DNA from 2 places in the Paenibacillus sp. FSL H8-0104 genome. Region 2 is predicted to be linked to the other one. Evidence: predicted binding sites of a transcription regulator. Region 2 holds the regulator's gene; the other holds the start of a gene.
The links. The regulator LexA, encoded in region 2, represses DNA repair genes until DNA is damaged. The targets are predictions, from matches to a motif close to CGAACATATGTTCG.
Positions count from the first base shown of each region.

Region 1 (5,238 bases), 840 kb from region 2:
TTAAGTCCGCCGCGATGTAATCGAGGCGTCAGAAACAAGGATTTCATTTCCTTGGGGAGCTTACCCGGGGAGATGAGGTCCTTCTTTTGCAAAAAAATAAGATAAAGATATCGAAGTTGATGGGGGAGAGCACGATGAACAAAAAAGAAATTTCAGCAGGCGGAGTTGTTTATAGAACAGGGGAAGACGGACGTCTTCAAATTCAGCTTATCGTAGATCGTTATGGTAAAACAACTCTCGCCAAGGGCAAAATGGAAGATGGAGAAACAATTGAACAGACGGCACTGCGCGAGATTTTGGAAGAGACAGGTATGGTGGGCCGCATTGTAGAGCCGGTTGATATCATTGCTTACACGTACCAACATGCAGACTTTGGCCCGGTGGACAAGGAAGTTCATTATTATCTCGTTGAAGCCGAGAGTGGTGATCTACAGCCTCAGATTGAAGAAATCAAGGGTGTGGATTGGTATGCTCCGGAAGAAGCATGGTCCTTACAGCAGCAGAGCGGATATGATAATAACGATGATATCTTGCGTGTAGCCCTGAACAAGTTAGGCATTAACGTATAACGCACTATTGTTCGAGTCAGTTAGCCGCGAGCTCTGTGGGTCTGGATAGACAGATCATCAAGCCACGGGTGACTTCGCCGCGGGGGCGTGGACCGGTGGTTTTTTGTGCCAGATTGGCAAGTAACAAAATGGCAAAGCAAGCAGTGAACTGGTGATGTTAAAAAGGGTCTGGGCATGCGCAATCTGTGCCCCGTTGTCCGCTGACAGCCAGGCCGAAGCTGCATGCAGCTGGCCGATCAGCGGCATAAACAGCAACGCTCCCGCAATGTTTAATACAACATGGGAGGCTGCGACAAATTTGCCTGCGGATGCTCCGCCCGCGGCAGCAATCACAGCGGTGATGCAGGTCCCCACATTGGACCCGATCACAATGGCGATGCCGATCTCCACAGGCAATACCCCTGTGGCTGCCAGCGTAATCGCCATGCTAATGACAGCTGCGCTGCTGTGAATGAGCGCTGTCAGACAGGCACCTGCCAGGAAGCCCCACCACAAGCTGTCGGCCGAGCGGTCGAGAAACCATTGAAATACGCCCATGCTCCGCAAGGGTAAGGCAATGGATTGCATCACCTGAATGCCTGTCATAACAAGTGCAAATCCCGCAGCTGCGAGGAAACTGTACTGGATGTTAAACAGAGTCTGACGCGTGCGTTCAGGAGCGGCCAGATTGCGTTCACCAAGAACAACAAACATGGCCCAGCCCGTTAGCGACAGGACGAGTAGCGGTAGGGAAGCACGTCCGATCTGCAGTCCCACCAGCTCCGTCGTCAGGCATGTCCCGATGTTGGTGCCGAGGATGATGCCAAGTGTTCGTCCATAGGTAATTAATCTGGCATTAGCCAGTCCAATGGTGAGTACGGTGACCGCAGTACTGCTCTGTAACAGGGCCGTTGCACCTGCACTGAAGGCCATGCCTTTCCATGGAGCAGAGGTGGCACGATTGAGCCAATCTGCCAACATGGGCCCTGCCATGCGCTGCAAGGCCGTTTCCATCAGCTTCATGCCACCAAAAAAGATAATAAGCCCATAGAGTAAGGGCAATATAACATCTCTAAACATAGAAATATCATTCCTTCCATCCGGTTCCTTAACTCATCCTATGAGTAAGAAAAGACAACCATGACAAGCCTAAAGGAATTCAGAGGGAAGCGACCTAAATTACCCCACCCCAATTCGGAAGATACGGTGATTCGTAACCGGAACGTCACTTAACTGCTGCACCCCAATTCGAAAGATACGGTGATTCGTGCAAACGTAGCGAAGAAGACGAAATTGTTACCGAAGAAGCGAAGCGTGCGCCTTTATCCCCGGATTTTCCCTTTGAGAAAAGGGAAAATCCGGGGATAACAGCGATCAGAGGAACAATTCGTCGCCGTAGCGCCACCTAATTGTGCCACCCCAATTCAAAAGATACGGTGATTCGTGCAAACGTAGTGGAGGGGACGAAATCGAATCTGAAGAAGCGAAGCGTGCGCCTTTGCCTCCGGATTTTCCCTTTAAAAAAGGGAATCAAAAAAATCTGGAGACAACAGCGATCGGAAGATCGATTCGTAACCGAAACGCCACCTACGCGCCGCACCAAACCTATCTTTTTAACTAACTATGAAAGAAGTGGATCTACCTTGCCATCAGTTACACTCGAACGCAGTCGCAAAAAGCGGCTTGAACATGCACATCCATGGATATTTAACAATGAAATTGCCTCTGTTGACGGAAACCCGGAACCGGGAGATCTGGTCAATGTATTGAATCATCAAGGTCGCTATCTGGCGACAGGTTATTACAATCCTGCATCTCAGATCACTGTAAGGGTTGTAGCGTATCAACCTCTGGAGTCCGAACAGATGGACACCGCGTTTTTTGCAGCGCGTTTCCGCGATTGCTTGCGTCACCGGGAACGTTTTATCCAGGATGGAGAGGCATACCGTCTCGTTTACGGCGAAGCTGATTTTCTGCCAGGATTAATCGTTGACCGATTCGGCAGCATTCTCGTTGTACAGTTGCTTACACTTGGCATGGATCGTTGCCGTGAAGCCATCGTACAGGCACTCATTGAAGTAATGCAGCCGGAAGGTATATACGAGCGCAGTGATGTCTCGATTCGTGAACTGGAAGGTTTGGAGCAGACCAAAGGTCCACTGTACGGAGATTGCCCAAGACATGTCACGGTTACAGAGAATGGACTACTCATTAAAGTGGATATCGTGGAAGGGCAGAAGACAGGTTACTTCTTCGACCAACGCGAGAATCGTGCAGCCATTGAACCGCTTATGAAGGGTTGGGGCTACAAGAGTGGAATCACACTACAAACGACCGAGCAGGATGGCACAGAGCAGCTCTTGCCTGTGAATAAAAGTGGTAAAGTAGTTACATTCCCATATTGGGATGGTGCCACTGTACTGGAGTGTTTCTCACACACGGGCAGCTTTACGTTGAATGCTTGCAAATATGGAGCTAAAAAAGTGACTTGTCTTGATATTTCGGAGCATGCCATTGAGAGTGCACGAACAAATGTGGAGCTGAACGGTTTCACTGACCGGGTTGAATTCGTAGTTGCTGATGCATTCCAGTACTTGCGTGAACAAGTGAAGGGACTGGATGAACGTACCGCACGTGCACGTGCAGCCGAACAGAAAGTGGATACATCCAAAGCGCTGGCAGCTGGCGGTAAAACATTTGATGTGGTCATCCTTGATCCTCCTGCATTTGCCAAAACGAAATCAGCAGTTAAAGGTGCATGTCGCGGTTATAAAGATATCAATCTGCAAGGAATGAAACTGGTCAATGAGGGTGGATATTTGGTAACAGCCAGCTGTTCGTATCACATGCGTCCAGACTTATTTCTAGATACGATTGCTGATGCAGCAGAAGATGCAGGCAAAGTGCTTCGTTTGATCGACTGGAAGGCAGCCGGTAAGGATCACCCACAAATTTTGGGTGTGGATGAAGGACATTACCTGAAATTTGCTATTTTCGAAGTGCGCAGTAAAAAGAATTAATCGTATGATTTTCGTTCCAATCAAGTATAGATCAAGTCAAAAGTCCACAGTGTGATAGCTGCGGGCTTTTTGCTGTTTTGCTGTGTTAACGGAGAGGATCTCCGGTTTTACCGGATAGTGGCAAACGTATGTTCCGAACCAAGTCAGATATGTTATACTGGGAATTAAAATCTTGTACGTGTGGTTTGGAGGATTAGACATGTCCGTTCGTTTTGTTATTGGCCGGGCAGGCAGCGGAAAAAGCTTGCTGATTACCCGGGAAATTACATCCCTGCTTCAAAAGGAGCCGCAAGGCACACCTTTGATTTTACTCGTTCCCGAACAGAATTCTTTTCGAACAGAGCAGGCATTGGTGTCTTCTGGAGCAATTAAAGGTACCATGCGTGCAGAAGTGCTCGGCTTTCGCCGTCTAGCCTATCGTGTAATGCAAGAAGCAGGTGGTTCTGCTCGTATTCCGATCGGAGCCGAAGGCAAAAAGATGCTGCTCTACAAGGTCATCCAGCGCCGTAAGGAAGAATTAAAGCTGTTTGGTGCATCCGGCAGCCAGCTGGGTTTTATAGGCGAATTAAATGACTTATATAGTGAATTTAAACGTTATGAAGTTGATCCATCATTGCTGGAAGACGGGCTGTCTGGAGGGAATACCTCATCCACTTCGCCAATTCTGGAGGACAAGTTGCATGACTTGAATCTGATATATCGTGACTATGAACAGGAACTGACCAATTTATATATTGATGATGAAGACACGTTGACCGAGCTGACAGATCGTTTGTCGGAAAGTGCATTGCTGCAGGATGCCCAGATCTGGATTGATGGTTTTCAGGGATTCACACCACAGGAGATGAGTGTGATTGGTCGGCTGATGTTGCAGTCCTCTTCCGTGACGATTGCACTGACATTGGATCGTCCTTATGATCACGGCGCACTGCCTGGAGAACTGGAACTATTTTATCCCACGGCAAGTGCCTATGCGCGCCTGAAAGGAATGGCTGACGAACTGGGTGTAACGAGCGATATAACCGTGCTAGATTCGGAGATTCCACCGAGATACAAGGATCGCCCGGGACTTGCTCATCTGGAGGCTGGTTTCGACCGGCGAATTCGTTGGAAAAGTGAAGGCCTTGATTCCGGAATTCGACTGGTTGCAGCGGAGAACCGACGAGCTGAGATGGAGGGAGCACTGCGTGAGATGCGGCGCCTGGCACAAAACGAAGGTGCGCGTTATCGGGATATGGCGGTACTTGTTCGTCAGTTGGATACCTACGCTGATATAGCTGAACCTCTATTCAGGGATTATGACGTACCCGTCTTTCTGGACCGCAGAAGAAATGAACTTCATCATCCATTATCCGAGTTTATCCGTTCTGCACTCGACATTGTTCGTCGACATTGGCGTTACGAGGATGTATTTCGCTGTGTCAAAACGGATCTGCTACTTCCGCGTGATGGTTCCATCACTCGTGAAGATATGGACCAGCTTGAGAATTATGTACTGGCTTGTGGTATTCACGGGTATCGCTGGACTGACGGCAAACCGTGGAAGTATGTACCTAGCTTATCACTGGAAGATAACGGTCAGGATGGCAGTAGTCGAGGACGGGACCAGATGCTTTCTTTAATGGAGAGCTGTCGAACGGTCATTACAGATTCCTTGGGTGCTTTTGAGA
Region 1 is NZ_JBBOTC010000001.1:4,869,629-4,874,866, reverse strand. Features, by position in the region: gene mtaB (tRNA (N(6)-L-threonylcarbamoyladenosine(37)-C(2))-methylthiotransferase MtaB) at 1-20, shown strand, start outside; gene NST38_RS21645 (NUDIX hydrolase) at 135-569, shown strand; gene NST38_RS21640 (Na/Pi cotransporter family protein) at 627-1,628, opposite strand; gene NST38_RS21635 (class I SAM-dependent rRNA methyltransferase) at 2,192-3,568, shown strand; gene addB (helicase-exonuclease AddAB subunit AddB) at 3,768-5,238, shown strand, end outside.
Region 1: addB (helicase-exonuclease AddAB subunit AddB) is a predicted target of LexA. The motif match lies at 3,690-3,703, and genes of this name have one in related genera.

Region 2 (5,238 bases):
GATATCAATTTGATGTATTATGTAGAATCACACAATCCAAAGTGCTTCACATCATTAATTAGCACTTACTAAGTGGTGTGATCTCCAAATCGGAAGAAGATACTCTGAAATATTAAGCGCTTACAATCAATCGAAAATAATAAGCAATAACTCCCTGCCTCCATTTAATGAAGTAAGTCAAAAAGATATTGCTTTATGACAATATAAATACTAGTCATACTAGTATGTTAGTTACATTCTAATCCAGCTTCCCTCTAATTTCAATAACTTTTAGCAAAAAAAATAGAGATCTCTTTTAACAAGGTAATTTACTCAACAAGCTCAAATAAAAAAACATTGGTAACTTCAAGAACGACATCATCGTTCATTGAAGCTTCCAATGTTTCAGGGTGCTGAGGAAAGATGTTATAACTGATTCCGCTTAGAAATTAGCAATAAGCTGATTTAATTCTGATAAATGTGTTATTTCATGGTCTGGCGCATACGTTTCATTGTTGGTCTTATGCTCACGGTTAATCCATACGGATTGGATGCCAGATGATAAAGCACCACGAATATCAGTCGTTAACTTGTCTCCAACCATCATGCTCTCTTCGGGTTTAACACCCAGTTTACTCAAAGCATGTTCAAATATCGACGGATCTGGTTTTCCTTTTCCGAAGTTACCCGAGATAATAATCTCATCAAAGAAAGGAGTTAATTCAGGTACACCATCCAACTTCTCTTGTTGCAAAGCAGGACAACCGTTCGTTAACAGCAACAGTTTGTACTTTCCTTGTAACTGACGCAAGGTATCCATCGTTTCTTCGTATACATGAGGTCTGGATCTCCGTTCTACTCCAAACTGCTCGGCAAGTTGTTCAGCAAGATCTTCCCGATCTATACCCAACTTCAACAAGCCACGAAGCCAGGATTCTTTACGGTAAACTGGAGCAAGTTGTTCCAACTGACGGAACTCAGGTTGATCCCCACCAGTAAAGTTAGCCCAAAGGCCTTCAAACGGATTGATTCCAATCATTTTAGTAAAAGGAAAGGTTTCATATGATTCATACAGTCCACGTGCCTCATTACGAACAGCTTCTTCAAGTTCTTCTGGTTTAACCCCAGTCTCTTTCGCTGCGATTAGACAAGTCTCATGAAAAGATTCTCGAACACTACGCTCATCCCATAATAAAGTATCATCTAGGTCGAACAAAATCGCTTTTAACGCCATTCCGATCATCTACCCCTTTATGCAATAATTACTTTTCGACGGTTTCCACGGTGATCTGGTGTGCTTTTGCAAACTTCAGCAAACGTTCTGCAATCGCATCTGTATCGTAACGGTTCAATAACTTGGTGAACACCCATCTTTTCCCGCGACTGTTATGTTCGATAACAACTGTACCTGGTTCAATTCTGAATTTGACGATATCGTCAACCCCAATTGAACGTTCACGATTACCCTTCGTCGTTATAATCCGATTACTGCTAATCTTGATGTATGGACGACGAAGCATGAAGATGACTGCCAAAAATACGTAAAGCAGCATGGTCACCCAGTCCCAAGTTGTCATTGGAGCTTGCACAAGGAACGTGCTCATAAACAGATACAAAAAGGCGAGACCAATCAAAAATATAGGGAACAAAAGACTGCGTCCCTTAAAGACTTCTTCACCTGGTGTACCTGTGATTGGTTGACCACTTTTTTTGCGTTGCTGATTTAACTGCTTGGAATTTTTCTTAACCGTTCTCTCGAACGAACGCGACATGAGAATCCCCCTTATGTGTCTTTGTATCGGCTTACATAATTGCAAACCAACATTTCCCCCTATAAATTGCACACTCAAAATAACAGGAAGAAACCTAAATATCATAATGATATCATTAGGTTTCGTTAGTGTTTGAGTTTGCCTTGGTGGCCTTTGTCATTCTCATCATCAACAATCTCAATGGTATCCAGTTGTTGTCTGAAATTGCTGCGAATATTACTCAAATAAATCTCTCTTAGCTCGGCACGTTCAGCAAGCTCTTCCTCCGACAATCCAGTGGACTTTTGCTTACGAGCCAATTCGTTAATGCGTGCTACCAGACTATCTATATCCAAGCTTGTCCCCTCCAAAAATACAAAGTCATATTAACTTTGCCATTATAAAGGCTGCTTGTCAAGCTGACACGCGCTAACACTCATTGATGTGCATTTTATTCTGCAAATTGCGGTAGAGCTAGTACTTGTCCCACTTGGATGGAAGTTGTATGAAGTTGATTCACTTTCTTAATTGCTTCTATATATATACGTGTATCCATATTCGTCGGTTTATGTTCCAAAGAAATACTCCATAATGTTTCCCCTTGTGAAACAGCTATCTTTCCTCCAGGCAGAACATCATTCTCATTGCCGGCAAATACAGTTAAAACGGTGCTGCATCCAATAAATATAATCATAGAGGTAATGACTACCTTTAACATCCATGAAGAAATCTTGAAACGCGCTAAAACCTTCTTGTAGTTCCCTATGTTAGACTTCACCAGTTCCGAATTCATTGGTTCATAAATGCTTTGATAAGTAGAATATCTCATTAAATACCCGCCTCCAAACGTTTGTTCCTATCTGTTGGAATCAATATAACACGAACACTTGTTTTGTTCAATAGATTTTTAGAACAATTGTTCGCTTCTTTTTTGAAGGAGAAATATCTTATTTCAAGTCCTTTTACAAAACATTTGCAGTATTATGCTCTGACTTTTGGACAATTTCTGTTCTATAAGCTAAAAAACACTGATTTAATGCTATTTTATTTAGAACTTATGTTTGTACGAACGGAGGTTCTATGTTATAATTTTCCCAAACGTTACTAAAATGGGGTTGATACGGTATGTCGAAGATATCCAGCAGGCAGCAGGCTATTCTGGAGTTTATACGAAATGAAGTCCGGTTGAAGGGGTATCCTCCTTCCGTACGGGAAATTGGTGAAGCGGTTGGACTGGCTTCCAGCTCAACAGTACATGGACATTTGGATCGTTTGGAGAAAAAAGGTTTGATCCGACGCGACCCTACCAAGCCAAGAGCCATTGAGCTTTTGAGCCAAGAAGAATCTGAGCATTCTCATCAATTTGCTCATAGCGTTGCACGTATTCCTGTTGTTGGTAAGGTTACAGCCGGGGTTCCAATCACTGCAACCGAGAACATTGAAGACTACTTCCCTCTTCCTACACATTATGTAGGCGAACAGAAAGTGTTTATGCTTTCGGTAGTCGGAGATAGCATGGTGGAAGCTGGAATCGTTAACGGAGATTACGTTATTGTCCGTCAACAGCAAACTGCTGATAACGGTGATATCGTCGTTGCAATGACTGAAGACGATGAAGCTACAGTGAAAACGTTCTATAAAGAGAAAGATCATATTCGCCTTCAACCGGAGAATGCGACCTTCGAACCTTTACGTTTGAAACATGTTAGTATTCTGGGTAAAGTCATTGGCCTTTTCCGAGATATTCATTAATATTTAACTTGAGTAACAAAACTAGATGTAATGAAATACGAAAGAGGTTATCCTGATCAACAGGACAACCTCTTTTTTTCATGTTTTTGTTATTTTAGCGGCTAATTATTCACTGCGTTTCAGAACACTCTTGTGATGCGAGAACACATCAAAGCTCTGTTGTCCGTGATATGAGCCCATACCGCTCTCTCCTACACCACCAAACGGGAGGTAGTGTGAAGTCATATGAGAAAGTGTGTCATTAATACATCCCCCACCGAAGGATACTTGATTCAGAACCTGATCCTGCAGCTGCTCATCCTGTGTGAAGAGATATAGCGCCAATGGTTTTGGCCGGCGAACAATCTCATCTAGCATAGGATTCAGGTCACTGTACGTAAATACAGGAAGAATCGGACCAAAGATCTCTTCTTGCATGACAGCTGATTCCCAGTTCACATCTCCAAGTACAGTCGGCTCAATGAGCAACTGCTCTCGTACAGAACGTCCACCAATCAGCGTTTTGCCATCTGTTAGGAATTTCGACAACCGATCAAAGTTACGCGAGTTAACAATATGCGGGAAATCAGCGTTCTGTAACACATCGTCCCCAAATTTATCTTTGATCTCTGCGCCAATCAGATTGATCAATTCGTCATGAACTTGTTCATGTACAAGCAAATAATCCGGAGCAACGCAAGTTTGGCCTGCATTAAGGAACTTACCACGAACAATACGCTGTGCCACCAGCTTCAGATCTGCATCGTTATGGACAATAGCAGGACTCTTGCCCCCTAGCTCAAGGGTTACAGGAGTCAGATGCTCCGCAGCTGCCTTCATAACAATGCGACCAACACCCGTGCTTCCTGTGAAGAAAATATAATCAAACTTCTCTTTCAACAATGCTGTGCTAGCCTCGACTTCTCCTTCCATAACCGCAATATACTCCTGAGGGAAGATCTCTTGAATCAGATCATACGTCAGACGAGATACGGCTGGTGTTAATTCAGAAGGCTTGATAACTGCACAGTTACCGGCTGCGATTGCTCCAATCAGTGGACCAAAGGCCAGTTGGAAAGGATAGTTCCAAGGTGCAATAATAAGAGCCACTCCGTATGGTTCAGGGTAAATGGTGCTCACACCATCCGGCATAGCCGAATTGGTTGGGACTTGTTTTGGTGCAGCCCATTCCTGCAGGTGTTCTAATGCAAAATCCAGTTCACCCAAAACAATGCGAATCTCGGAACCGTAAGCTTCCGCCTCAGATTTGTTCAGATCTGCCCGAAGTGCATCTTGAATCCGTTGCTGATACTTTTCAATTCCCTTTCTAAGCTGTTGAAGTGCATTAATCCGATACTCGATATTTTTAGTTTGTCCTGTATAAAAAAATGTACGTTGTTCTGTCACAAGTTGTTTAGCCTGATTCATATTAACATCTCCAATTAATTATTTAAAATTAAATTGTTCAAAATTTAATTAAAGTATACCTCTTCTATATGAAACTTTCAACATACAAATGAAACATCCATTTGTATGTATTTGAACGATGGTTGGAATTTTTATAGAGTGAAAGCTAGTATTCCCTCCTATTCGTGGCTATCAGAATTTCTAAGGAAGTTTGATTAAAATCTTTTGATTCAGACAGTTTAATGCACTGTAGAAAGAATTCTAATCTCAGTTTCTCTTTAATAAGTTAGTAAATAAATGACAATCGTTTTGCGCTAAAACAAACATGAAGTGATTCAATTCATCAGATGGAGAGGTTTAGTTACCATAT
Region 2 is NZ_JBBOTC010000001.1:4,025,543-4,030,780, forward strand. Features, by position in the region: gene NST38_RS17880 (HAD family hydrolase) at 422-1,213, opposite strand; gene NST38_RS17885 (hypothetical protein) at 1,242-1,751, opposite strand; gene NST38_RS17890 (DUF896 domain-containing protein) at 1,877-2,086, opposite strand; gene NST38_RS17895 (LysM peptidoglycan-binding domain-containing protein) at 2,182-2,559, opposite strand; gene lexA (transcriptional repressor LexA) at 2,856-3,482, shown strand; gene NST38_RS17905 (aldehyde dehydrogenase) at 3,588-4,889, opposite strand.